DNA from 3 places in the Pseudarthrobacter sp. NPDC058196 genome. Region 1 is predicted to be linked to each of the others. Evidence: riboswitches for the same ligand, from Rfam matches in the RefSeq annotation. Region 1 holds a riboswitch; each other region holds the start of a gene.
The links. A riboswitch is a leader RNA that binds a small molecule or an ion and turns the genes downstream of it on or off. The one in region 1 is predicted to bind S-adenosylmethionine.
Positions count from the first base shown of each region.

Region 2: linked by a shared signal. The riboswitch ahead of ACFVVC_RS13395 (bifunctional o-acetylhomoserine/o-acetylserine sulfhydrylase) and the one ahead of ACFVVC_RS08770 (DUF1737 domain-containing protein) in region 1 are both predicted to bind S-adenosylmethionine.
Region 3: linked by a shared signal. The riboswitch ahead of ACFVVC_RS06005 (aminotransferase class V-fold PLP-dependent enzyme) and the one ahead of ACFVVC_RS08770 (DUF1737 domain-containing protein) in region 1 are both predicted to bind S-adenosylmethionine.

Region 1 covers NZ_JBHVVN010000005.1:122,249-132,461, reverse strand. Annotated here, with positions in the region: gene ACFVVC_RS08785 (TetR/AcrR family transcriptional regulator C-terminal domain-containing protein) at 1-199, opposite strand, end outside; gene ACFVVC_RS08780 (hypothetical protein) at 425-679, shown strand; gene opgC (OpgC domain-containing protein) at 780-3,245, opposite strand; SAM riboswitch class IV at 3,422-3,536, shown strand; gene ACFVVC_RS08770 (DUF1737 domain-containing protein) at 3,550-3,813, shown strand; gene ACFVVC_RS08765 (rhodanese-like domain-containing protein) at 3,810-4,220, shown strand; gene ACFVVC_RS08760 (O-succinylhomoserine sulfhydrylase) at 4,221-5,429, shown strand; gene ACFVVC_RS08755 (glutamate--cysteine ligase) at 5,434-6,660, opposite strand; gene ACFVVC_RS08750 (UDP-N-acetylglucosamine 1-carboxyvinyltransferase) at 6,728-8,251, opposite strand; gene ACFVVC_RS08745 (energy-coupling factor transporter transmembrane component T family protein) at 8,358-9,158, opposite strand; gene ACFVVC_RS08740 (ABC transporter ATP-binding protein) at 9,155-10,213, opposite strand, start outside.
Region 2 covers NZ_JBHVVN010000008.1:169,821-172,745, forward strand. Annotated here, with positions in the region: gene ACFVVC_RS13395 (bifunctional o-acetylhomoserine/o-acetylserine sulfhydrylase) at 29-1,354, opposite strand; SAM riboswitch class IV at 1,398-1,513, opposite strand; partial or broken gene ACFVVC_RS13400 (S8 family peptidase) at 1,743-2,925, shown strand, end outside.
Region 3 covers NZ_JBHVVN010000003.1:202,961-213,173, forward strand. Annotated here, with positions in the region: gene aroA (3-phosphoshikimate 1-carboxyvinyltransferase) at 1-692, shown strand, start outside; gene rsgA (ribosome small subunit-dependent GTPase A) at 676-1,791, shown strand; gene hisN (histidinol-phosphatase) at 1,836-2,660, shown strand; SAM riboswitch class IV at 2,801-2,914, shown strand; gene ACFVVC_RS06005 (aminotransferase class V-fold PLP-dependent enzyme) at 2,951-4,369, shown strand; gene ACFVVC_RS06010 (class I SAM-dependent methyltransferase) at 4,467-5,225, shown strand; gene ACFVVC_RS06015 (metal-dependent transcriptional regulator) at 5,298-6,002, shown strand; gene ACFVVC_RS06020 (hypothetical protein) at 6,084-6,461, shown strand; gene ACFVVC_RS06025 (S1C family serine protease) at 6,489-7,472, opposite strand; gene ACFVVC_RS06030 (pyridoxamine 5'-phosphate oxidase family protein) at 7,685-8,149, shown strand; gene ACFVVC_RS06035 (pyridoxamine 5'-phosphate oxidase family protein) at 8,227-8,697, shown strand; gene ACFVVC_RS06040 (zinc-dependent alcohol dehydrogenase family protein) at 8,720-9,736, shown strand; gene ACFVVC_RS06045 (ATP-dependent 6-phosphofructokinase) at 9,772-10,213, opposite strand, start outside.

The DNA of each region.
Region 1 (10,213 bases):
CCCCATCGAGCAACGCGGCCCGATTTTCCGCGTAGCGGTAAAGGCTCATCGGGTCCCTGCCAAGCTCTTGGCCCAGGCGGCGCATGGTCAAAGCGTCGAGCCCTTCTGCATCCACCATTTCCAGCGCTTTTGCCAGCACGATGTCCCTGCTGAGCCGGGCCTTGACCTTGCCGGTACCGGAAGGATTGGGGGAAGTCATGGATTTGTCCTCGCTGCGGACAACTGACCCGAGATCATTCGAGAGGGTTGCCTCATATGTAGTCTACGGGTAAAGTCTACAGTGTAGACAGGCGTTGACGGCGCTGATAATCCCGGTTTCTTTCACAGGATTAATCTATGGACCCGATTGCCACCAGTGCAGGGCATCGAGGTTCGCTGCTGTAGCCGAACGGCGGCGCCACGCACTTAGCGAAGGGACGCCCTCATGGCACATTCCCAGTTTGATCTCTTTCTCCAAGACGCCACCTACTTCGACCAGACGTCCGAGTCCACACTGGAACGCGACCGCTTTTACGGCCTGTACATGAGCTGGTGCTTCATCAACCAGCACCTGCCGGGTACGGAAACGACGTTCTGGTCAGCGATGAAGGCCAGGTTGCCGGGCAGCCGCAAGGGCCTGCGCATGAAAGGTGCGGCAGCCGCCGACTACATCGTGTCCTCGTATCCCGAACTGGTCTAAGACACCGGGACTGCGGGGCCTTCCCCGTCATTTCCTGGCAATGACGTAAATGCTGTGGCACCAACCGTGCCGCAGCATTTTTCATGCCCTGGCCACCGGCCTAGGTGGGAATGATCCGGAACAGGAACCTGGTGCGGACCATCAGCCACAGCAGGCCCAGCACCACGGCGTAGGCCGCAGTGTTGAGGAAGATGCTCTCCTGTTGGAGAGCGGGGATATTGGCCACGACGGCGATCAGCACCACGTGCATGATGAAGACGTAGAGCGTTGCGCGGCCGAGCGGGATCAGGAACCAGCCCAGCGCCCGCTCCACCGGTTTCCAGTAGGCGCTGAGGAACGCGTAGGCCGCCACCACCAGGACGACGACGTTGAGCAGGCGCCCTGGCGCCAGGTAGGTCCGGCCAAAGAGGGCGTCATACATGCCCCGGTACGTGGCGTCTGGCATCAGCGCCAGCCGGACGTCGTAGTTGTTGGCCAGGTACGGGTTGCCCCAGGACAGGAAAGCCAGGCCGAATGCGGCGACCGTGCAGGCCGCCACCACCCAGGCATGCGCCGACAACCACGCGATGATGCTGCGCCGGTGGTATCCCACCACCAGCCCGAGCACGAACAGCACCTGCCAGACCAGCAGCGGGAACGAGTCCTCGAACTGGGACGGCAGGATCCGGAACCTGGTTCCGGCGCCCACGGCGTACACCGCGAGCGACGCCGCCAGGACCCACACGGCCTTCCCGCGGTTCAGCAGCGCAAGGATCAGCGGGCTGGCCAGGAGAAGCACCACGTACAGGCCCATGATGTTGAACTGCCATGGCCCGAACTGCAGCAGCAGGATGGCCGGCAGCACCTGGGGCGGCACCGGGAACTGGAACAGCGATGACATCCCGGCGTAGAGGTCGTAGGTCCGGCCGGCGCCGTTGTGACCGGCCCCGCCGGTTCCCTGGTCCACGAAGGTGGTCAGGGCCTCGGTGTGGAAGAACGGAAGCTGCGCGATGAGGAAGACGCCGATCAGCACCGCCAGCGCGGTGACGTAGAGTTTCCCCGCGCGGCGGGAGGTGAGGTCCACCACCTTGCCAAAATCTTCCCTGGCCTTTGGCCCATAGACCATGCCCACCACCAGGCCGGAAAAGAGCACGAACAGTTCGGCCCCCGATACGAAGCCCACGGCCTCCTGCGTGAGCAGCTGGAACAGCGATACCAGGCCCAGGTGGTTGACCACCACGAAGACAATGGCCATCCCGCGCAGCAAATCCACGCGCGAGTCCCTGCTGCCCGGGTCCTGGTAGCTCCACGCGGCAGCGGCGGTGACGCGGCGGGGAATTTGCCACAACGCCGCCAGGAGGATGGCCATCGCCACGGCAAGGGTCCAGACGGCGGCCCCGGACAGGGTGTTGGCCCGGACGTACGCTCCGTCCGCGGCCACGTCGGTGACCGGTCCGGTTACCACCGGAGAGGACTTCAGCCGGTCCAGCGCAGCTTTGGCGATGCTGGGGTTTCCGGTGAGCAGCCAGTCGATGCTGGCCACGCCGGTATCCCTGGTGCTGGTGCGCTCGTCCCACACCACAGCCGCCGTCCGGGCGAAAGCGGCCGAGGTGGCTGTACCCACCACCTGGTCCCACCAGCCCACCTTGATGTCTGCCTCAGGCGGTCCGGCCGCGGCAGGGCCGTAGAACGCCGAGGTCTGGAGCAGGAACGGCTTCTTGCGCCCCTCCGCGTAGGTGCCATAGAAGTTTTCGCTGCCGGAGCCGGTCAGCATCTCCTGCAGCTCACCGGCGCGCGGCACGGTGTTGACGGCAGCCCCGCCGGCGGTGTCGTCATGGTACGCAGTGAGGCCCACCCAGTCCACGGCGTCGTCGCCGGGATAGTACGGGGCGTAGGCGGCGTCGGAGCCGTTCCAGGCACCGTCGCCGTTGGTGTCCAGGAGCGCGAAGCCGTCACTCCCAGGTTTCGGCGCATTCCGGTTCCGGTCAAAGGGATAGTCCTTGCCCAGGTAAGGCGCCCAGACCATGGCGGCCCGGCCGCCGTCGTCCTTCCTGACCGCTGCCGCGACGGCCTTGAAGGCCGCCCGGTAGGCGGCCGGCTGCTGGCCCCAGGCCACCCAGCTCGAATTCATGTCCGGGGCAAACCGGATCAACAGCCGGCCCTTGAACCCGGAGGTCAGGTTGCGGACCTTGCCGGCAAAGGCTTCCGCTTCGGTGGCACCGATCTGCTCCAGCGGCATGGTGGGCTTCACGGTGAGCATGGCGTGGGCGCCCTTGGCCGCGGCCTGCTGCAGGAAACCCTCGATGTTGTTCCGGTCCGAGTCGCGGAACGGAAAGGCGATGTCGTGGCCAAACACGGCCGGGCTCGCCCCCAGCCGGTCGGAGAATCCAGCGGCAGTATCCTCGCCCCATTCAAGGACGGCACCCAGCCAGGGCTTGCCCTGGTCCGGTACTGCGGAGGCCGCCTGCGACGCACCGGCAGGCGCCAGAAGGGCCAGGAGGACAACGACGACGGCGAGGACGGCCCGGAGGGCACGATGACGGGCACGACGACGGCCGGCCTGGTGGTGCGATGTAGCAGCTCGCATGCTGGCAAGACCCCCCGGTACTCCCACTGTCACGGCAGGGCGGCGCCCCCGGTAGAAACTTTATCGGTCCGGCCGCCTTGCCGCGTTCCCGTGACGCGGTGGTCGCGAGCTCTCAATTACGGAACATGACGACGGCGGCCGTGCGGCTTGGCGCGCCAGGTGTTACGTTTTTGGGGAGTAATGAGTACCGGTGTTAAGCCCTGACTGGCCGGTCGGCAACCCTCCTCTCGCGGCGGGGTGCCTCAGGTGAATACTTGGCATATCGACCGATTCGAGCTGCAAGCGTGAAAGAAGGAGATCCGTCGTGTCTGACGCACCCGCCCCTGACGAAAAATTGTCCTACCGCCTGATTACGGGCCCGGACGACCGCTCCTTCTGTGAGCGGATCTCGGCCGCCCTCGCGGACGGCTACGTCCTGCACGGCAGCCCGGCGGCCACCTTCAACGGCAGCAGCGTCATCGTGGCCCAGGCAGTTGTCCTCCCGGCCGCAATCGCCTCGGCGGACGCCGCAGTGGCCACGGCCGTTGACGACCTGGAAGGCGAGTTCGACGGCGAGGGCCACGCATGAGCTACGCAGGCGACCTCACGCCGCAGGAAGCGTGGGCCAAGCTGGAGCAGGGCGCCATCCTGGTGGATGTCCGCACGGAAGGCGAATGGGCCCACATCGGCATTCCGGACACCAAGGCAACGGACAACGATCCCCTGTTCATCCAGTGGACCTTCCCCGGCGGCATCCCCAACCCCGATTTCGTGAAGGACCTCAAGGAGCAGGCGCCCGAGGACCCCGGCGCGGAGCTGGTGTTCCTGTGCCGCTCGGGCCAGCGCTCCATCGCCGCCGCCGTTGCGGCCACCCAGGCCGGTTTCACCTCGTACAACGTGTTGGAGGGCTTCGAGGGAGAACCGGACCGCTACGGCGAACGGACCGTCAACGGCTGGAAGAACCGCGGCCTGCCCACCAACCTCGGAAAGAACTAAGTGACTTTCAACCAAGATGCCCCCGGCTGGAACCCCGATACCCAAGCTGTCCGCGGCGGCCTGGACCGCACCAACTTCCAGGAAACCTCCGAGGCCATCTTCCTGAACTCCGGGTTCGTCTACGAGTCCGCGGCGGCGGCCGAACGCGCCTTCACCGGCGAGGACGAGCGCTTTGTGTACTCGCGCTACGGCAACCCGTCCGTGGCCACCTTCCAGGAACGGCTCAGGCTGCTGGAAGGCACCGAAGCGTGCTTCGCGACGGCGTCGGGCATGTCCGCGGTGTTCACCGCCCTGGGCGCGCTGCTCGCCGCCGGCGACCGCGTGGTGGCCGCCCGCTCACTGTTCGGGTCATGCTTCGTGATCCTGAATGAGATCCTTCCCCGGTGGGGTGTGGAGACGGTCTTCGTCGACGGCCCGGACCTGGACCAGTGGCGTGAGGCCCTGTCCACGCCCACCACCGCCGTTTTCTTCGAATCCCCGTCCAACCCGATGCAGGAAATCGTGGACATCGCGGCGGTGAGCGAACTCGCCCATGCCGCCGGCGCCAAGGTGGTCGCGGACAACGTCTTCGCCACTCCCCTGCTGCAGCGCTGCGGGGACCTCGGCGCGGACGTGATCGTGTACTCCGGCACCAAGCACATCGACGGGCAGGGCCGGGTCCTTGGCGGCGCTATCCTGGGCACCAAGGAGTTCATCGACGGCCCGGTGAAGCAGCTGATGCGCCACACCGGTCCGGCGCTTTCGGCGTTCAACGCCTGGGTCCTGACCAAGGGCCTGGAAACCATGAGCCTGCGCGTCCGGCACTCCTCGGCCACCGCGCTGCGGCTCGCCGAATGGCTTGAGGAGCAGCCTGCCGTGAGCTGGGTGAAGTACCCGCTGCTGAAGTCGCACCCGCAGTATGGGCTGGCGGCGAAGCAGATGAGTGCCGGCGGCACGGTCCTCACCCTCGAGTTGGCGCCATCGGGCGGACGCTCCGCCAAGGAGGCCGCCTTCGCCCTGTTGGACGGGCTGCGGATCATCGACATCTCCAACAACCTCGGCGATTCGAAGTCCCTGATCACGCACCCGGCCACCACCACGCACCGCGCCATGGGCCCGGAGGGGCGGGCCGCCATTGGCCTGAGCGACGGCGTGGTCCGGCTCTCCGTGGGACTCGAGGACGCGGACGACCTCATCCGCGACCTGGAACAGGCCCTGAAGCAGATCTAAAGCGTCAGGCCTGGCGGACCCGCAGGAGTTCCGGGGTGTCTTCGACGTCTGAAAGATCCAGGGCACCGCGCATGGTGACGTCCACGGCGTGCCGGACCACTGCACCGAAACCCATATCCTCGGGAGGCGGTCCGGCCAGCGCCCTGTCGCGGGCCCGGCGCTGTTCGGCGGCCCCTGTACCGCGGGCGATGATGTGCTCCACGCCTTGCCGGGCCAAGGCAAGTTCGCCCTGTTCCTGCAGGACGGGCGCCAGGTAATCCACGAGGGAACGGGCAACGTCCGCGGCCGGGGCCGGGCGGAAGTTCCCAAAGTCCAGGAGCTCGCCGCTGAGTCCCGAACTGCTGGCCTGCCACGACGCCATCCGCAACAGGACCGTAGGCACGGGCGCCGGATCCACGCCCTCGCGCCATTCCCGGCTGGCTGATTCGACCAGGGCACGGACCAGCACTGCGATCAGGGCTGCGTCCTCGGCACGGAGGCAGACGTCCGCCACCCGCACCTCCACGGTTGGGTGGTTGCGGGAAAGCCGCGCGTCGAAATACAGCATCCCCTCGTCGAGCATCACGCCCGTGTCCAGCAGCCGGGTGACCACCCTCCGGTACGCGGGGTACGTCCCGTAGATCGCCGCCGGACCGGCTGTCGGCCACCGGTTCCAGGCCTGGGTGCGGTAGCTTTCGAAACCGGTGGGAACGCCATTCCAGTACGGCGAATTGGCGCTCAACGCCGTCAGCACCGCCAGCTTGTCGCGGATCCGGTCCAGGACCGCCACGCCTTCTTCCGGCGATTCGATATACGTGTGCACGTGGAAACCGCAGGTCAGCTGCTCCTGCGCCGTAAGGCCAAAGCGTTCCAGCATCCTGGCGTAGCGCGGGTCCGGCGTGGTGTGGCTGGTGGATGCCAGCGGCGACGTGGCAAGCGCAGCCACCCTGGCACCATGTTTGTCGGCCGCCTGGTTTGCCATGGCGCGGCCGGCCCTGATCTGCTCGAGCAGGGCCCCGGACTCCAGGCAGGGCTTGGTCTGCGTCTCGATTTGCTCAAGCTTCAGCTCGGCACTCAAGCCCATCTCGTCGTCGTGATCCGCCTGCTTCCCGGAGTGGTGGAGGTCCGGGTCCACCGGCAGATCGTCCGCGGCTACACGGTGTCCGGCGAGGAGGGCGTCCGCCAGGGCGAGCGGCTCTCCGGACTCCGGATCAACAATCAGGAGTTCTTCCTCGACGCCGAAAGTACGCATACGAACATTCTGCGTCAGGGGCCGGAAATTCCGGGCGCCCCCGCTGATCATGACGAAGCATGAACGCCTAGTCCTGGAAGTACTCCACCTTGGCGCCGATGGTATTCAGGCGCTCCGCCAGGTCCTCGTAGCCGCGCTCAATCACGTAGATGTTGCGGAGCTCGGAGACGCCCCGAGCGGCGAGCATGGCCAGCAGCAGGCAAGCAGCGGGCCGGAGCGCCGGCGGGCAGCCCACCTCGGCGGCCCGCCACTTGGTGGGTCCATTGACGTAGATCCGGTGCGGGTCCAGCAGCTGCACCTGCGCGCCGAGCCGGTTGAGCTCCGTCAGGTAGATGGCCCGGTTCTCGTACACCCAGTCGTGGATCATGGTCTGCCCGTGGGCGTTGGCGGCGATCACCGCAAAGAACGGCAGGTTGTCGATGTTCAGCCCGGGGAACGGCATGGGGTGGATCTTGTCCTCCGGGGCGCGCAGCTCCGACGGCTTGGTGGTCACGTCCACCAGCCTGGTGCGGCCGTTGCGGGCCATGTATTCGCCGGAGATTTCGAGCTTCTGCCCCATCTGGCCCAGGGTGGCCAACTCGATTTCCATGAACTCGATGGGCACCCGCCGCACCGTGACCTCGGAGTTGGTGACGATGCCGGCCGTAATCAGGCTCATGGCTTCGATGGGGTCCTCGGACGGGAAATACTCGATCTCGGCGTCGATCACGGGCCGGCCGGTGATCCGGAGCGTGGTGGTTCCCACTCCCTCGATGGTCACGCCGAGCATCTGCAGGTAGAAGCAGAGGTCCTGCACCATGTAGTTGGGGCTGGCGTTGCGGATCACGGTCGTTCCGGGCCGGTGGGCCGCCGCCATGATCGCATTCTCGGTCACGGTGTCCCCCCGTTCGGTGAGGACGAAGGAGCGGTCCCGGGTGTCCGCTGGAGGCGCCTGGACGGTGTAGAAACCGGCGGTGGCTTCCACCGAGAGCCCGAACTCGCGCAGTGCCTGCATGTGGGGCTCAACCGTCCGTGTTCCAAGGTCGCAGCCGCCGGCGTAGGGCAGCCGGTACTCCCGCGACTCGTCCAGGAGGGGACCCAGCAGCATGATGACGCTGCGGGTGCGCCGTGCCGCGTCCACGTCCATCGCCTCAAGGTCGAGGACGGCAGGGCGGCGCAGGCGGAGATCGGTATCGTTGAGCCAGGTGCATTCCACGCCGATGCTGGTCAGCACTTCAACGATGCGGTTGACTTCCTCGATCCGGGCGAGGCGGCGGAGCACGGTGGTGCCCCGGTTGATCAGGCTGGCGCACAGCAGTGCCACGCCGGCGTTCTTGCTGCTGTTGACGTCAACGGCGCCGGAGAGGGTACGGCCGCCCTCCACCCGCAGGTGCGTCATCCTGGGCTTGCCCACGTTGACGATGCTGCGGTCGAAGATGTTTTCCAGCCGTTGGATCATTTTGAGGCTGAGGTTCTGCTTGCCTTGTTCCATCCGGGCGACGGCGCTCTGGCTGGTTCCGAGTTCGGAAGCCAGCTGGCCCTGGGTCCAGCCCTTCTCGTTGCGGGCGTTCCTCAACATGGCGGCGACGTGGCCGGCGGTCTCCTGAGTCATGCCGAAAATATATCATAAATGAGATAGTGAGGCGGGGAACGTTCGATGGAGGGCAAACCCGGGATGACCTACCCGCTACATGCGATAGTACCGGCAGGTAACCCCGCTAGCTGCCGAGCCACACCATGTTCCAACGGCCTGCGGCCAGCGCCGCGCCGAGGGCACACCCGGCGATCATGACGCCGCCGCCCACCACCCACAGGTCCAACACACTGAACGTGGATTCGCGGGCCCAGGTCCGCTGTCCGCCGCCGAAGCCCCGCGCTTCCATGGTCACGGCAAGCCTCGAGGCGCGGCGGATCGCCTGCACCAGGAGCCCAAAACTCTGTCCCAGGGTCGCTTTCACCCGCTGGACCAGGTTTCCGCGCGAACCAACTCCGCGGGCACGCCGGGCCATGCCGATCGTCTGCCATTCCTCGGCCATGAGCCCCACAAGGCGCATTGCCGCCAGGGTTCCCAGGACGAACCGGTGCGGCAGGCGCGCCTTCTGTGCCAGCGCGTCGGCAAGGTCCGTCGGATCGGTGCAGCTCATCAGGAGCACCGCCGGAAGGGCGATCGCGAAGCCGCGCAGCAGGAAGCCAATGCCCAGCTGGAGGGACCCTTCGCTCATGGTCCAGATGCCGGCGTCGAGCAGGATCCTTCCGCTGTCCGGCGCCAGGATGGAGGTGCTCCATCCGCCGATGGCGGCGGCGAGGATCAGCGGCCAGCCCCGCTGCCAGAGCAGGGACAGGGTGAGGCCCGCCAAGGGAAACAGCATCAGCTCGAAGGCCAGGGCCACGGACGCGGACACCCAGTCGATGGACAGCGCCAGGACCGCGGTGATGAGCACGACGGCGGCGAATTTGCTCAGCGGGTTGGCCCTGGCCAGGAGGGCGCGGTTGCCGTCCAGGGTCAGCTGCTGCCTCATGGCGCCACCGGTTCCGCAGCGGCCATCCGCAACTCCGCCCCGCCCAGGGCAGCGCTGAATTCGGCGTCGTGGGTCACGGACACCACTGCCGTGCCGGCGTCCAGGAGCTCGGACAGGAACGAGGCCAGCTCCGCCCAGGTGTTGGCGTCCTGCCCGAACGTCGGCTCGTCCAGGACCAGCACCTGCGGGCTGGCGGCCAGGACCGTGGCCACGGACAGCCGCCGCTTCTCACCGCCGGACAAGGTGTAGGGGTTGGCGTCCACAAGTTGGGTGAGCCGCAGCCGCTCCAGCAGTTCCTCCACCCGGTCCTCGCCGTGGCCCAGATGCCGCGGCCCGAACAGCAGCTCATCCAGCACCTTGCCGGTCACGAACTGGTGCTCAGGCTCCTGGAACACGGTTCCCACCCGTGAGATCAACTGCTCGGCCTTCCACGTGTAGGGGTCGATTCCGGCACCGCGGTTGAGGTCCAGGGTGGCGGACACCTTGCCGGACACCGGTTCAAGGAGCCCGGCAAGGGTCAGCGCGAACGTTGATTTTCCGGCGCCGTTTGGTCCAGTGACGGCCAGCGCCTGGCCGGACCGGACCTGCGCGGCAACACCCTCCTGGACAGGAACCGGCGCGATTTTGCGGAAGCCTTTGCGGCGGGGACGCTCGCGGGAGACGGCCAGGTCTTCGGCTGCCAGCAGGAGGTTGCCGGTCCCGGCGGCCGGGACGCCGGACCGGCGGCGGGTGGCCGGCACATACCCCGGCACCCAGACTCCGGCGGCCGTCAGCATGGCCCGGGCCTCGCTGAGCACCCGGTCCGGAGGTCCGTCCAGGAGCACGGCGGGATCCGAGGCGGAGCCCGGCTGCAGGACCACGATCCGGTCCACCAGGTCCTTCCAGACGGAGACCCGGTGCTCCACCACCACCAGGGTGGCTCCGGTCTTGTCCAGGCAGCGCGCCACGGCGTCGCGGACCTCCAGGACACCGTCCGGGTCCAGGTTGGCGGTGGGCTCGTCCAGCAGGATCAGCCCCGGGCGCATCGCGAGGATGCCCGCCAGCGCCAGGCGCTG
Region 2 (2,925 bases), on a different contig from region 1:
GGCCGGCGGTGCCGCAGCGTGCTGTCGATCAGGTGTCGGCGCCTCCCTTGGCCGCGCGGAAACCGGCCTCAAGGTCGGCCAGGATGTCGTCGATGTGCTCCAGGCCGACAGACAACCGGACCAGCCCCGGATTGACCCCGGCCACCACCTGCTGCTCGGGCGAGAGCTGGCTGTGGGTGGTCGACGCCGGGTGGATGACAAGCGAGCGGACGTCACCGATGTTGGCTACGTGCGAGTGCAGCTCCAGGGCGTCGACAAAGCGTTTGCCCGCCTCCGCGCCGCCTGCAAGGTTGAAGGCGACGACGGCGCCGGTCCCCTTGGGGCCGTACTTGCGGCCGCGTTCGTACCAGGGGCTGGACGGCAGCCCCGCGTAGGCGACCGATTCGACGTCGTCCCTTCTCTCCAGCCAGCGCGCCACCTCCGTGGCGTTGGAAACGTGCCGTTCCACCCGCAGGCTCAGCGTTTCCAGGCCCTGGGAAATCAGGAAGGCGTTGAAGGGCGAGACCGCCGAGCCGAGGTCGCGCAGCAACTGGACACGGGCTTTGAGGATGTAGGAAAGGTTGGCGCCCAGTGCGCCGCCCTCGCCAAGGTCCCGGGCGTAGACCAGCCCGTTGTACGTGGGATCCGGGGTGTTGAAGCCGGGGAAACGGTCAGGGTCCTTGCCGAAATCGAACTTGCCGGAGTCGACGATGACGCCGGCAATGGCCGAGCCATGACCGCCCAGGTATTTGGTGGCGGAGTGGATCACGATGTCCGCACCCCACTCCAATGGCCGGATCAGGTAGGGAGTGGACAGGGTGTTGTCCACGATCAGGGGAACGCCGGCGTCGTGGGCCACCTGGGAGATGCCTTCGATATCCAGGACGTCCTGGCGCGGGTTGGAAACCACCTCCCCAAAGAACAGCTTGGTGTTGGGCTGCACGGCATCCCGCCACTGGTCCAGGTTGTCCGGATCTTCAACGAAGGTGACCGAGATGCCGAACTTCTTCAAGGTATGGGCGAAAAGATTGTAGGTGCCGCCGTACAGGCTGGGGCTGGCCACGATGTGGTCCCCGGCCTCGGCGATATTAAGGACCGCGAAGGTCTCCGCGGCCTGGCCGGAGCTCAGCAGCAAAGCGGCCAGGCCACCTTCGAGGCTGGCGATCCGCTGCTCCACCGCGTCCTGGGTGGGGTTGCCAATGCGGGTGTAGATCGGAGCCAGTTCAGCCAGTGCAAAACGGTTGGCCGCGCTCTCGGCGCTCGGGAACACGAAGGACGTGGTCTGGTAGATGGGCAGGGCGCGGGCTCCGGTGGCGCCGTCAGGCTCCTGGCCTGCATGGATCTGGCGGGTTTCGAAGGACCATCCGTTGGACATCTCAGTCTCCTATGACATGGGCCCGGCATGCTGGGAGCACCACGGGCCGCGCTTGCTTTCCGGCCATTGCCGGACAGCCTGGTCCTCACCCGGGGCACCCCACCGCGGATGGAGGGTTGCCGGCCAGCGAGCCGGGGCTTGGCGCTGGCACTCATGACCTGCGCCCAGTGTAGGAACATCGCTCCGGCCGTGGACAGCATTGTGACGAACATGGTCTTGCCGCGATGTGCGCGATGGCAGTGTCATGCGGAGGTTTTCCAAGGTTCCACAAATAATGCGCAGGATCGCCCGAGCTTTGGCCGCCAGACTTCCTGGCTCGGATACCTTGGAAGCCGGAAGACATCATCCGGCATCTTCCCCTACCGAGCACAAAAGGAATCCGATTCCGTTGCCCCAGTCTTTGCGCCTGGCCGTTGGCGCCGCACTGTTGTCCGTCGTCGCCCTCTGCTCAAGCGGTGCACCGGCGCAGGCTTCGGCGCCGGCGGCGGCACCCACCTCGCCCGCTGCCGCTCCTGAAAGCGCAACTGGCCGCTACCTCGTCCAGTTCCCGCCGGGAGCCGACGTGCCAGCGGAGGCACGGGATTTGCGTGCCCAGGGTATTGGGATCAACCACACGTTTACGAAAGCGCTCCGGGGGGCGGCGATCAAGGCCACCCCGGCGCAGGCGACCGCACTGCTCCGTTCGGGCAGGGCATCGGCGGTGGAGGCCGACGCGGTATCGACGATTTCCGACACCGAGAAGCCGGCGCCCTGGGGCCTCGACCGGCTCGACCAGCAGGCGTTGCCTTTGTCCGGCTCCTACACGCACGACAGTTCCGGCCTTGGTGTCCGCGCGTACGTGGTTGACACCGGAGTCCTCGCCTCGAACGTGGATTTCGGCGGCCGCGTTGCAGCAGGCTGGACAGCCCTGTCCGACGGCGGCGGCACAAGTGACTGCAATGGACACGGCACCCACGTCTCCGGCATCATCGCCGGAACCGTCTACGGAGTGGCAAAATCCGCCACCATCGTGCCCGTGAGGGCACTGGCCTGTGACGGGTCGGGCTTTTACTCGGACATCATCGCCGGACTTGACTGGGTTGCCGGCGACCATGCCGCGGGCGCGCCGGCGGTGGTCAACATGAGCCTGGGCGGACCGGGCAGCAGCCTCCTTGACACCGCAGTCCAAAACGTCATCAACGACGGTGTCCCGGTCATCGTCGCCGCGGGGAATTCGGCCATGGACGCCTGCACCGCGTCGCCCGCCCGCGCCCCGTCCGCCATGACCGTGGCAGCCAGCGACTCTTCGGACCGGCAGGCGTCCTTCTCCGACTTTGGCCCATGCGTGGACCTGTACGCTCCGGGGGTAGGCATCACCTCAACCTGGAATACGTCGTCAACGGCCACCGCAACACTGAGCGGAACATCCATGGCCGCACCGCACGTCGCCGGAGCCGCGGCCCTGGTCCTCTCCCAGCGCCCTCTCTTCACCCCGGCCCAGGTGGCCGATGAGGTACTGTCAACGGCCGTTCCCGGAACGATCACAGCTGCCGGCGCCGGAACGCCAAACATGCTGCTGCACGTACCAACCG
Region 3 (10,213 bases), on a different contig from region 1:
GCGCAGGCGTGTCAGTGGACGACTCTGTTCCCAACCACTGGGTGGTGGCACCCGGACCGATCCGCGCCTTCGACCAGCGGATCGAACAGGACCTTTCCAATGCGGGCCCGTTCCTGGCGGCGGCGCTCGCTTCACGGGGTACGGTCCGGATCCCCAACTGGCCGGCGGAAACCCAGCAGGTGGGCGACCTGTGGCGCAGCATCCTCACCAGCATGGGCGCCACCGTCACGCTGGCCGGCGGCGTCCTGACCGTCACCGGCGGTCCGGAGATCAAGGGTGGCGACTTCGCGGACACCAGCGAGCTCGCCCCCACCGTGGCTGCGCTGTGCGCCTTGGCCTCGGGGCCCTCCCGGCTCACCGGAATCGCGCACCTGCGAGGACACGAAACAGACAGGCTCGCCGCCTTGGTGGCGGAGATCAACCGGCTCGGCGGGGATGCCGAGGAAACCCCGGACGGACTGCTCATCCGCCCCGCCCGGCTGCACGCCGGCGTCGTGCACAGCTACGCGGACCACCGCATAGCCACTGCCGGGGCAATCCTGGGACTGGCCGTGCAAGGCGTCAAGGTGGAGGACATTGCCACCACAGCCAAGACCATGCCCGATTTTCCCCAGCTTTGGGCAGGCATGCTGGCCCGGGAAGGCACGTCCGCAAACGGACCTGAAGGGCGCGGCAGTGGCGCGGAGCACTGATTCCTGGGACGAATCGGACGTCAGGATCCGTCCAAGCAAGAAAGGCTCCCGGCCCCGCACCAAGGACCGCCCCAGCCACGATGACGCCGTGACCGGCCGGATCATCACGGTGGACCGTGGCCGGTACACCGCGGTGGTGGGCGAGGACTCGGACAATGAGCGGGTGGTCATCGCTGCACGGGCCCGCGAGCTTCGTCGCAATCCCGTGGTGGCCGGCGACTTCGTCTCCCTGGTGGGGGACGTCTCAGGAGCCCCGGACACCTTGGCCCGCTTGGTGAAGATCCAGGACCGCCGCACCCTCCTTCGCCGCAGCGCCGACGATACCGATCCCGTGGAGCGCGCCGTGGTGGCAAACGCGGACCAGCTGGTCATCGTTGTGGCGGCTGCCAACCCCGAGCCCCGCACCGGCTTCATCGACCGCGCCCTGGTGGCGGCCTACGACGCCGGGATCGAGCCGATCCTGCTGGTGACCAAGGCCGACGTGAAGGATCCCGCGGAGCTCCTCTCCAATTACACGCACCTGGATTTCCCGGTCATCATCAGCAAGACCGCCGACGCTCAGGCGTCCGGGATTGACGCGCGGTCCGACGACGGCCTCTCCGCCCGGCTGGACAGCGCTGCGGTGGCTGCCCTCCGCGCGCATCTCGACGGCACTGTCACCGTCATGCTGGGGCATTCCGGGGTGGGCAAATCCACCATGGTAAACGCGCTGACGGGGGCCGAGCGGGCCACTGGCGGCGTCAACGCCGTGACCGGGCGCGGCCGGCACACGTCGTCCTCGGCGCTGGCGCTTCGGCTGGCGGACGCGCCGCCCGGCAGCTGGATCATCGACACTCCAGGTATCCGTTCCTTTGGCCTGGCGCACGTGGACCCGGACAGGATCCTCCGCTCGTTCCCGGACCTCTCCCCCGGCATCGAAAACTGCGAACGGGGCTGCAAGCACACCGCGACGGCGGTCAACTGCGGGCTGGACGAGTGGGTGGATGGCGGACACGCCGGCCCCACCGGAGCCGCCCGCCTGTCGTCCCTGCGGCGGCTGCTCGGCGCCGACCCGAGGATGGAAGCACAGGAAACCAAGGAGCTTGGCAGCGTCAACTGACGCGTTCTCCCGGCAGAAACGCCCGCAGACGGTAGTTTGGAACCATGATCCAACCCGCTTCGAGTTACAACGATGACCTGCGCCTGGCCCACGTCCTGGCCGACTCCGTGGACGACCAGACGATGAGCCGCTTCAAGGCCCTGGACCTCCACGTCGAGACCAAGCCGGACCTGACGCCGGTCACCGACGCCGACAAGGCGGCCGAGGAGGCCATCCGCGGCCAGCTTTCCCGCTCCCGGCCCCGCGATGCAGTCCTGGGCGAGGAATTCGGCAGCACCGGCCACGGCTCGCGGCGCTGGATCATCGATCCCATCGACGGGACCAAGAACTTCGTCCGCGGCGTCCCGGTCTGGGCCACACTGATCGCCCTGGTGGATGAGGGCGAGCCCGTGGTGGGTGTCGTCAGCGCGCCGGCACTGGGCAAGCGCTGGTGGGCGGCCAAGGGCATGGGGGCGTACATGGGCAGGTCCCTGGCCGCCGCCACCCGGCTTCGGGTCTCCAACGTCTCCAACCTGGCCGACGCCTCCCTCTCCTATTCCAGCCTGGGGGGCTGGAAAGAACGCGGAAACCTTGACGACTTCCTGGGCCTGACGGAGGACGTGTGGCGGACCCGGGCCTACGGGGACTTCTGGTCCTACTGCATGGTGGCCGAAGGCTCGGTGGACATCGCCTGCGAACCCGAACTGAACTTGTACGACATGGCTGCCCTGGTGCCGATCGTGGTAGAGGCCGGCGGCCGCTTCACCTCCCTCGAAGGCGAGGACGGACCGTTCGGCGGCAATGCCCTGGCCACGAACTCGATCCTGCACTCAGAGGTGCTGCACCGGCTGAACCCGGACCTCGACGACCTGCTGCAGCAGTCGCCCTGACGGCAAAAAATCGAATAATACGACGCCGGACGCCTCCTTTGGGGGGCGTCCGCGGCTGTTTCTTCGGCAGGACGTAACAAAGCCCTTAACAATTGCTGCGGCTTCAGTCCTGGCCAGTCCATGTTCTACGCTTTTATCCAGGTCACGAGTGCCAGCGCAAAACCCCGGTTTGCTGGCCGGCAACCCTCCATTCGCGGTGGGGTGCCCCGGGTGACGACCAGGCCGGTCCGGAGCGGATACGGCAAGCGCGGATTCCAGCATGCCGGAGTCCTGTTCCAAGTGAGGTCTCTGTGACAACTGCCACCGTCTCCCCCCAGCCCGCCACCGCCAACGCGGCCGCACCGGATCCGCGCCAGGCCATTGCCGGCCGGCCCCTCGCCGCGGTCACAGGCGCGGAGATCCAGGCGCCCCTGATTTCCGGCGGCCACGTCCGCTACGCGAACCTCGACTACGGTGCATCCGCCCCGGCACTGTCCGTGGTGTCCGCATACCTGAACGAGATCCTCCCGTATTACGCGAGTGTCCACCGGGGCGCCGGGTACGCATCACAGATCAGCACCTCCGTGTATGAAAACGCCCGCAACATTGTCCGCGACTTCGTCGGAGGCCGCCCCGATGATTCGGTCATCTTCACCCGCAACACCACCGACTCCCTGAACCTGCTGGCCGGCTGCCTGCCGCTGGCCGACGGCCGCCCCGCCGGAGACGTCCTCTACCTGGACATCGAACACCACGCCAACCTCCTGCCCTGGCAGGGCGTCCCGCACCGCAGCATCGTCGCCGCGGACACCGTCAGCGGCACGCTGGAGGCAGTCCGCGCTGAACTGGAGCAGGGCGGGGTCAGCCTGCTGGCCGTCACCGGCGCCTCCAACGTCACCGGCGAGATCCTCCCAATCCGGGCCTTGGCTACCCTGGCGCACCAGCACGGCGCACGGATCGTCGTGGACGCCGCCCAGCTTGCGCCGCACCGCCGGGTGGACATCAGCACGGACGACGTCGACTATCTTGCGTTCTCCGGACATAAGCTCTACGCACCATTCGGCGCAGGCGTCCTGGTCGGACGTCCGGACTGGCTGGACGCCGGCGTCCCCCACCTGGCCGGGGGCGGCGCCGTCAGGGAAGCAAGGCTCGACGGCGTCAGCTGGGCCACCGGCCCGGCCCGCCACGAAGGCGGCTCACCCAACGTCCTCGGCGCAGCCACCCTGGCCCGCGCCACCGAAGTGATCGCCGGACTGGACCAGGCCCGGTGGCACGCCCACGAATCCGCCATCCGCTCCTTCCTGGTGGAGGGCCTCCAGGGTATCGACAGCGTCACGGTCCACCAGATCTTCAAGGACACCAATCCGGAAACGGACACCATCGGCGTGGTCAATTTCTCGGTTGCAGGCTACGACGCCGGGCTGGTGGCGGCCTACCTCTCGGCCGAGCACGGCGTGGGCTTGCGCGACGGACGCTTCTGCGCCCACCCGTTGCTGAAGCGCCTGGGACTGCCCAACGGTTCCCTCCGGGCGAGTTTCGGCGTCGGATCCCGGCTGGAGGATGCCGAGCGCCTCCTTGCCGGCATCCGCGCACTGCGCAGCAGCGGCCTGGGCTGGGACTACGTGGTTGACGCAGGCCGCTGGGTGCCCGCCAACGATTCGCGCACCTACCCGCACTGGGCACCCAACACGCCGGGAACGGCCGGCGCGGCCCCGTGTATCGACGACTAACCGGGCACTTCCCGCTCCTGGCCCCCCAGCTCATTCCACGGCAGATAATGCGGTAAATTCGAGGGGCACCAACAGTCGGAATTGAAGGAGTCCACGCGTGGTTCGGGGTGGCCCCAAGCTTGATCACGGGCGCCGGCGGGAACTTGGCGGGAGTTTCCGGGACGGCGGACAGCACTACCAGCGCGTCAGGCCGGGATATCCCGCGGAATCAGCCCGGTGGCTGGTGCCCGCGCAGGCCCGTGACGCACTCGATGTTGGTGCCGGGACCGGAAAGTTCACCGCCCTGCTGCTGGAGCTGGGCCTGGAGGTGACCGCCGTCGACCCCTCCACGGACATGCTCGCCCAACTGGCGGCGCACTGCCTCGCTGCCACGGCCGTGGCGGGAACCGCGGAGGCGACGGGGCTGCCCGATGCCTCGTTCGACGTCGTCAGCGTGGCCCAGGCCTGGCACTGGTGCGATGCGCTGCCGGCGAGCACCGAACTTTCCCGCATTCTGCGACCACACGGAACGCTCGGGCTCATCTGGAACCAACTGGATACCTCGGTGCCATGGGTGCACAGGCTCTCCCGGATCATGCACGCCGGCGATGTGTACCGCCCGGGCCACAAGCCCGTAGTAGGGCCCGAATTCACCGGGCTCGAAGGGCATGTCACCCACTGGCAGGACAAGGTGACCACCACCGACCTGATGGAACTGACCAAGTCCCGCAGCTATTACCTGAGGGCAGGCGAGGCGGCCCGGGCCAAGGTCCTGGCGAACCTGGACTGGTACCTCCACGACCACCTCGGCTACGGGCCGGACCAGGAACTCGAGCTTCCCTACCTCACCTTGGCGTGGCGCGCCAGGAAGGCGTAACAGGATGGGTTTGCCCGGCGCTGCAGGCTCCCCGGACCCGTCCACGGCAGGGAACCCGGTAGGCTTGAGCCTGTGAAGACCAGCGCGCCATCCTCCTCCATTGAGGACTACGTCAAGGTCATCTATTCATTCACGGAATGGCAGGACAAGCCCATCACGTCCTCCCAACTGGCCCAGCGGCTCGGGGTGGCGAATTCGTCAGTGTCCGAGATGGTCCGCAAGCTCAAGGACCAGGGCCTGGTGGACCACAAACCGTACAGCGCGGTGACGCTGACCGATGCGGGCCTGCGGCTTGCGCTCGCAATGGTGCGGCGCCACCGGCTGATCGAAACCTATCTCGTGCAGCGCCTGGGCTACAGCTGGGATGAAGTGCACGATGAAGCCGAACAACTGGAGCACGCGGTGTCGGACACGTTCATAGAGCGCGTCGCCGCCAAGCTCGGGGACCCCAGCCGGGATCCACACGGCGACCCCATTCCCACGGCGGACGGCCAGGTGCTGATGCCGCGCGCCCACCTCCTCGCCGAGCTGGACGAGGGCCATACCGGCAGGATCACCCGGATCAGTGACGACAACCCTGAGCTGCTCCGCTACCTTGCCTCGCAGGACATCGAGCTTGACGCCGGCGTGGAAGTGCTGGGACGGCGGCCTTTCGGCGGTGCGTTGGTGGTGCGGATCGGCGGCGCCCGGGAGTACGACCTCGCCGATGAGATCGCCTCGGCATTGTGGGTTTCCAGCGACGCCCCGCACCCCGGCTGCAGCCTGGCCCTGCCCTGACCAGCGGAGTTGCCGGGACAGCCGGCTGAGAGGGTCCGGAGCAGCGGCCCGATTTGGCGGGCTCCCGTATGGTGGACTGTGATGATCAGCAGACGTGACGCCGCAATAGCCCTTGATGTACCCCTTGAAATGGCACAACGCCATGGCCTGCCGAAGTGGATGCCCGAGTCCGAGCTCCGCGACATCCTGGACAATCCTCCCCCGTGGCTGGTGCAGTCACGTGCCAACCGGACTGGAAAGCGGCCCGTGTGGGTCCATCTGGAGTGCGCCGTATGCGGGTACGAGGAAGCGGCACGGCCCAAGAAGTGGTGGCCGGACTTCACCTATGTGGTGTGCGGGCACCACGCACCCGAAGAGATCCCACCAGTACAGCCCGGCTGCGTCCGCGGCGAGTACGACGGCGTCGGGACGCGTTTCACAGGCATCGCGGACGTCCAAGCGCCGGCCCCGGGCGCATAGCGCTTCCGGACGCATCGACCCCGGTGCCTACGGAGTCCCGTTGCCCGTCATTTCCTCCGGAACGGCGGTGAGGTGCACTTCGGCGCCGTCCCGCAGCACGGCGACATCGAGCGGCTGGCCGATGGCGTCGGCAAAGAGGAGCCGCTGCAGGCTCTCGGCGTTGCTGACAGGGCGGCCTCCCGCCGTCAACAGGATGTCCCCGGCCGCCAGCCCCGCCTTGTCCGCCGGAGACGCGGGCAGTACCTCCACGACGCGCAGCCCCTCGCGCCGCCCGGTGCGGATGACGGCGCTGGGAGTGAGCTGGATGGGCGTACTCACCAGGCCCAGGTAGGCCCGGCGGACCCTCCCGTCCGCCAGCAAAGCAGCGATGATCCGGCGCGTGGTGGCGTTAATGGGGATGGCGAGCCCGAGCCCTGCTCCCGCCACTGCCGTGTTGATGCCAACGATCCGCGAGTGCGTGTCTGCCAGTGCGCCGCCCGAATTGCCCGGATTCAAGGCCGCATCCGTTTGGATGACGTCTTCGATGACCCGCCTGTTGCCACCGGACCAGACCGGAATGGCCCGGCCCAGGCCACTGACCACACCGGCTGTTACTGATCCCGCCAGCCCCAGCGGGTTTCCAACCGCCACCACCAACTGGCCCACCCTGAGGGACTCGGCCGCACCGAACTGGGCCGGTGGCACCTTGGGCCGCGAACCGTGGACCACCGCGAGGTCGGACAACGGGTCCGTGCCCACGAGTTCGAGTTCCATCCTGCCGCCGTCGCCGAAGACCGCAAAACCCTGGTGCGTTCCGGCCACCACGTGGGAATTCGTGAGCAGGTAGCCGTCTTCGGTGAAGAGCACCGCGGAACCTGCGCCCACCCTGGCGCGCCCGTTGCGGCGCTGGGCGGTCATCTCGATCGCCGCCACGTGGGGCGTCACCGTCGCCGCCACCCGCATGACCGTCTGCGAGTACGAGTCCAGGATGTCGTCGTCCTCCGGTGGCATGATTTTCCGCGCCTGCTCCATGGCGCACCTCCAGCCCTCGTGCGGGTTCACCCGGTGCAGCCCCCCGGCCGTTGCCGGCCGTGGCAGGTTTCCATCGGATCCTTACGGAAGACAACGACGCAGCGGCAGATTCCAGTCCCGGTGCTGCTACGCCGTCGGTGAACACCACCCGGCCGTCCAGCATTCCCTTCCCACCGGTGCGCTGTTACCGCCCAGGCTCTAGGATCGGTACCATGACTGGTTCCCGGGCAGGCTCTCCTACGGAAATATTGGACGCTGATGCGTGCTGGCAGTACTTGAGGTCTTCCTATATCGGCCGGCTGGCGGTCATCAACGGCGAGATTCCCGAGATCTTTCCGGTGAATTTTTCCGTCTCCGGCGAGACGCTGTTCTTCCGGACGGCGCCGGGAAACAAGCTTCGTGCCTTGCTGAGCGGGGCGGTGGCAGCGCTGGAGGTTGACGGACTCAATCCATACGCCACGGAGGTGTGGAGCGTGGTTGCCAAAGGCAAGCCGGAACCGTTCGACGAAACCCGGATGAGCCTGCCGGCAGGCGACGCCGACCGTGAACCGTGGGAAACCGGGATCAAGGACCATTTGATCGCCATCTCCCCCACCGAACTCACCGGCCGCCGGTTTGCGGTCACGCCGCCCACCCGGTGGTGGCCGCCGGTGGACTTCTCCGCCGATTGGCTCTAGCCGCTACACAGTCGTCCGGCCAAGGCCGGGCCTTTGTGCCCTTTCCGGGGGCGGGCGACTTCCCTACGCTGTGCCCTATGACAGAGAACCCAAACGTACCTGCAGCTGAAATCCTCGATGCGGAAGAGTGCTGGTCGCTTCTCGCGCAGACCGGGGTGGGACGCCTGGCCGTCACGGCGGATGGCCATCCTGACGTCTTTCCGGTCAATTACAAAGTGGACGGCCATACTCTGGTCTTCCGCACTGGCGGCGGCACCAAACAGCAGGCCATCGAGTCCGACGCCGTCGTGGCCCTCGAGGCGGACGCGGTCAGTTCCCAGTTCGGCCTGGCATGGAGCGTCGTGGTCAAGGGCAAAGCCGCAGAGACAACCCCAACAGGACCTGACCTCGACGACATCCGGCGGGCGCTCTTCCCCTGGCAGGGCGTGGGCAAGGAATACTTCATCCGCATCACGCCCGAGTCCATCACGGGCAGGCGCTTCACCATGACGGCACCACTGCTGTGGCAGACACCGTTGGACGACGCGACCCGCGCCGGCTTCGAGTAACCGCCACCGAACGGGACGCACCGTGCGTGCATGGTGGGTAGGCGGCCCCGGCCCCATATCCACGCATCCCCTGGTTCAGGGGCAGCGGGACACGCCGAAGCCGCGGCCGCGTGAGCTCCTGGTGCAGGTCAGTGTCTGCGGCGTGTGCCGCACCGACCTCCATCTCGCTGAAGGAGACCTGGCACCCCACTATCCGCACGTGGTCCCCGGGCACGAGGCGGTCGGCGTCGTCATCGAAACAGGTGGGGACTGCTCACGGTTCCATGCCGGCGACAGGGTGGGCGTCGCCTGGCTTGGCGGAGTGTGCGGCCGGTGCGAGTACTGCCGCCGCGGCGACGAAAACCTGTGCTTGTCGCCTGTGTTCACCGGGTGGGACACGGATGGAGGCTTTGCCGAACGGTTGGCAGTCGCCGAGGACTTCGCCTACCCGATCCCGCCCGCCTTTTCCGATGAGCAGGCAGCGCCGTTGCTGTGCTCCGGGATCATCGGGTACCGCGCCCTGAAACGCGCTGCATTGCCGGTTGGCGGCCGGCTTGGCATCTATGGCTTTGGCAGCTCCGCCCACATCACCGCGCAGCTGGCTATCAGGCAGGGCGCCTCCGTGTTCGTCATGACCCGGTCGGAGGAGGCCCGATCACTTGCATTGGAACTGGGGGCCGAGTACGCCGGCGACGCCTACGGGCGGCCGCCCGTCCCGCTGGATTCGGCCATCCTCTTTGCGCCGGTGGGCGATCTTGTCCCGGTGGCGCTGGCGGCCCTCGACCGTGGCGGGACCCTTGCCGTTGCCGGGATCCACCTGAGCGATATTCCGGCCTTGAATTACGGCAGGGAGCTTTTCTACGAGCGCCAGCTGCGCAGCGTCACCGCCAATACCCGGGCGGACGGCCGTGAATTCCTGGCCCTGGCGGCCAAGCTGTCATTGACCTTGAAAACAACCACATACCCTTTCGACGCGGCCGACAAGGCGCTGGAAGACCTGGCCGCCGACAGGGTCACCGGGTCCGCCGTCCTGCGCATCCGCCCGGAACAGCCCGGCTAGGGCCGGCCCATGCCAGCCCCTTCGCGCCGGTCGAATCACCCGAACAGCACAGCTGCTTCCCGGTAGCGGGCCTCGGGAACCCGCTTAAGCTCACCCAGGGCCTCATCCAGGCCCACGTTCACAATGTCAGTGCCCCGCAGCGAGACCATGGTGCCCCACCGTCCGGCCGCGGCTGATTCGACGGCGGCAAGGCCAAGCCGGGTGGCAAGGACCCGGTCAAAAGCGGTGGGCTCACCGCCGCGTTGGACGTGGCCCAGCACTGTGGCACGGGTTTCGATGCCGGTCCGTTCCTGCAACTGTTGCTCAAGCAGCAGCCCGATCCCGCCGAGGCGCGGCCGGCCGAAGGTGTCCAGGCCGCGCGGCGCATACGGTGCCTCGCGCCCCTCCGGCGCGAAAGCCTCAGCCACCACCACCAGCGGAGCCCTGCCGCGGTCGCGCGCCGAGCGTACCCAGGCGGAGATCTGATCGATCGAGACC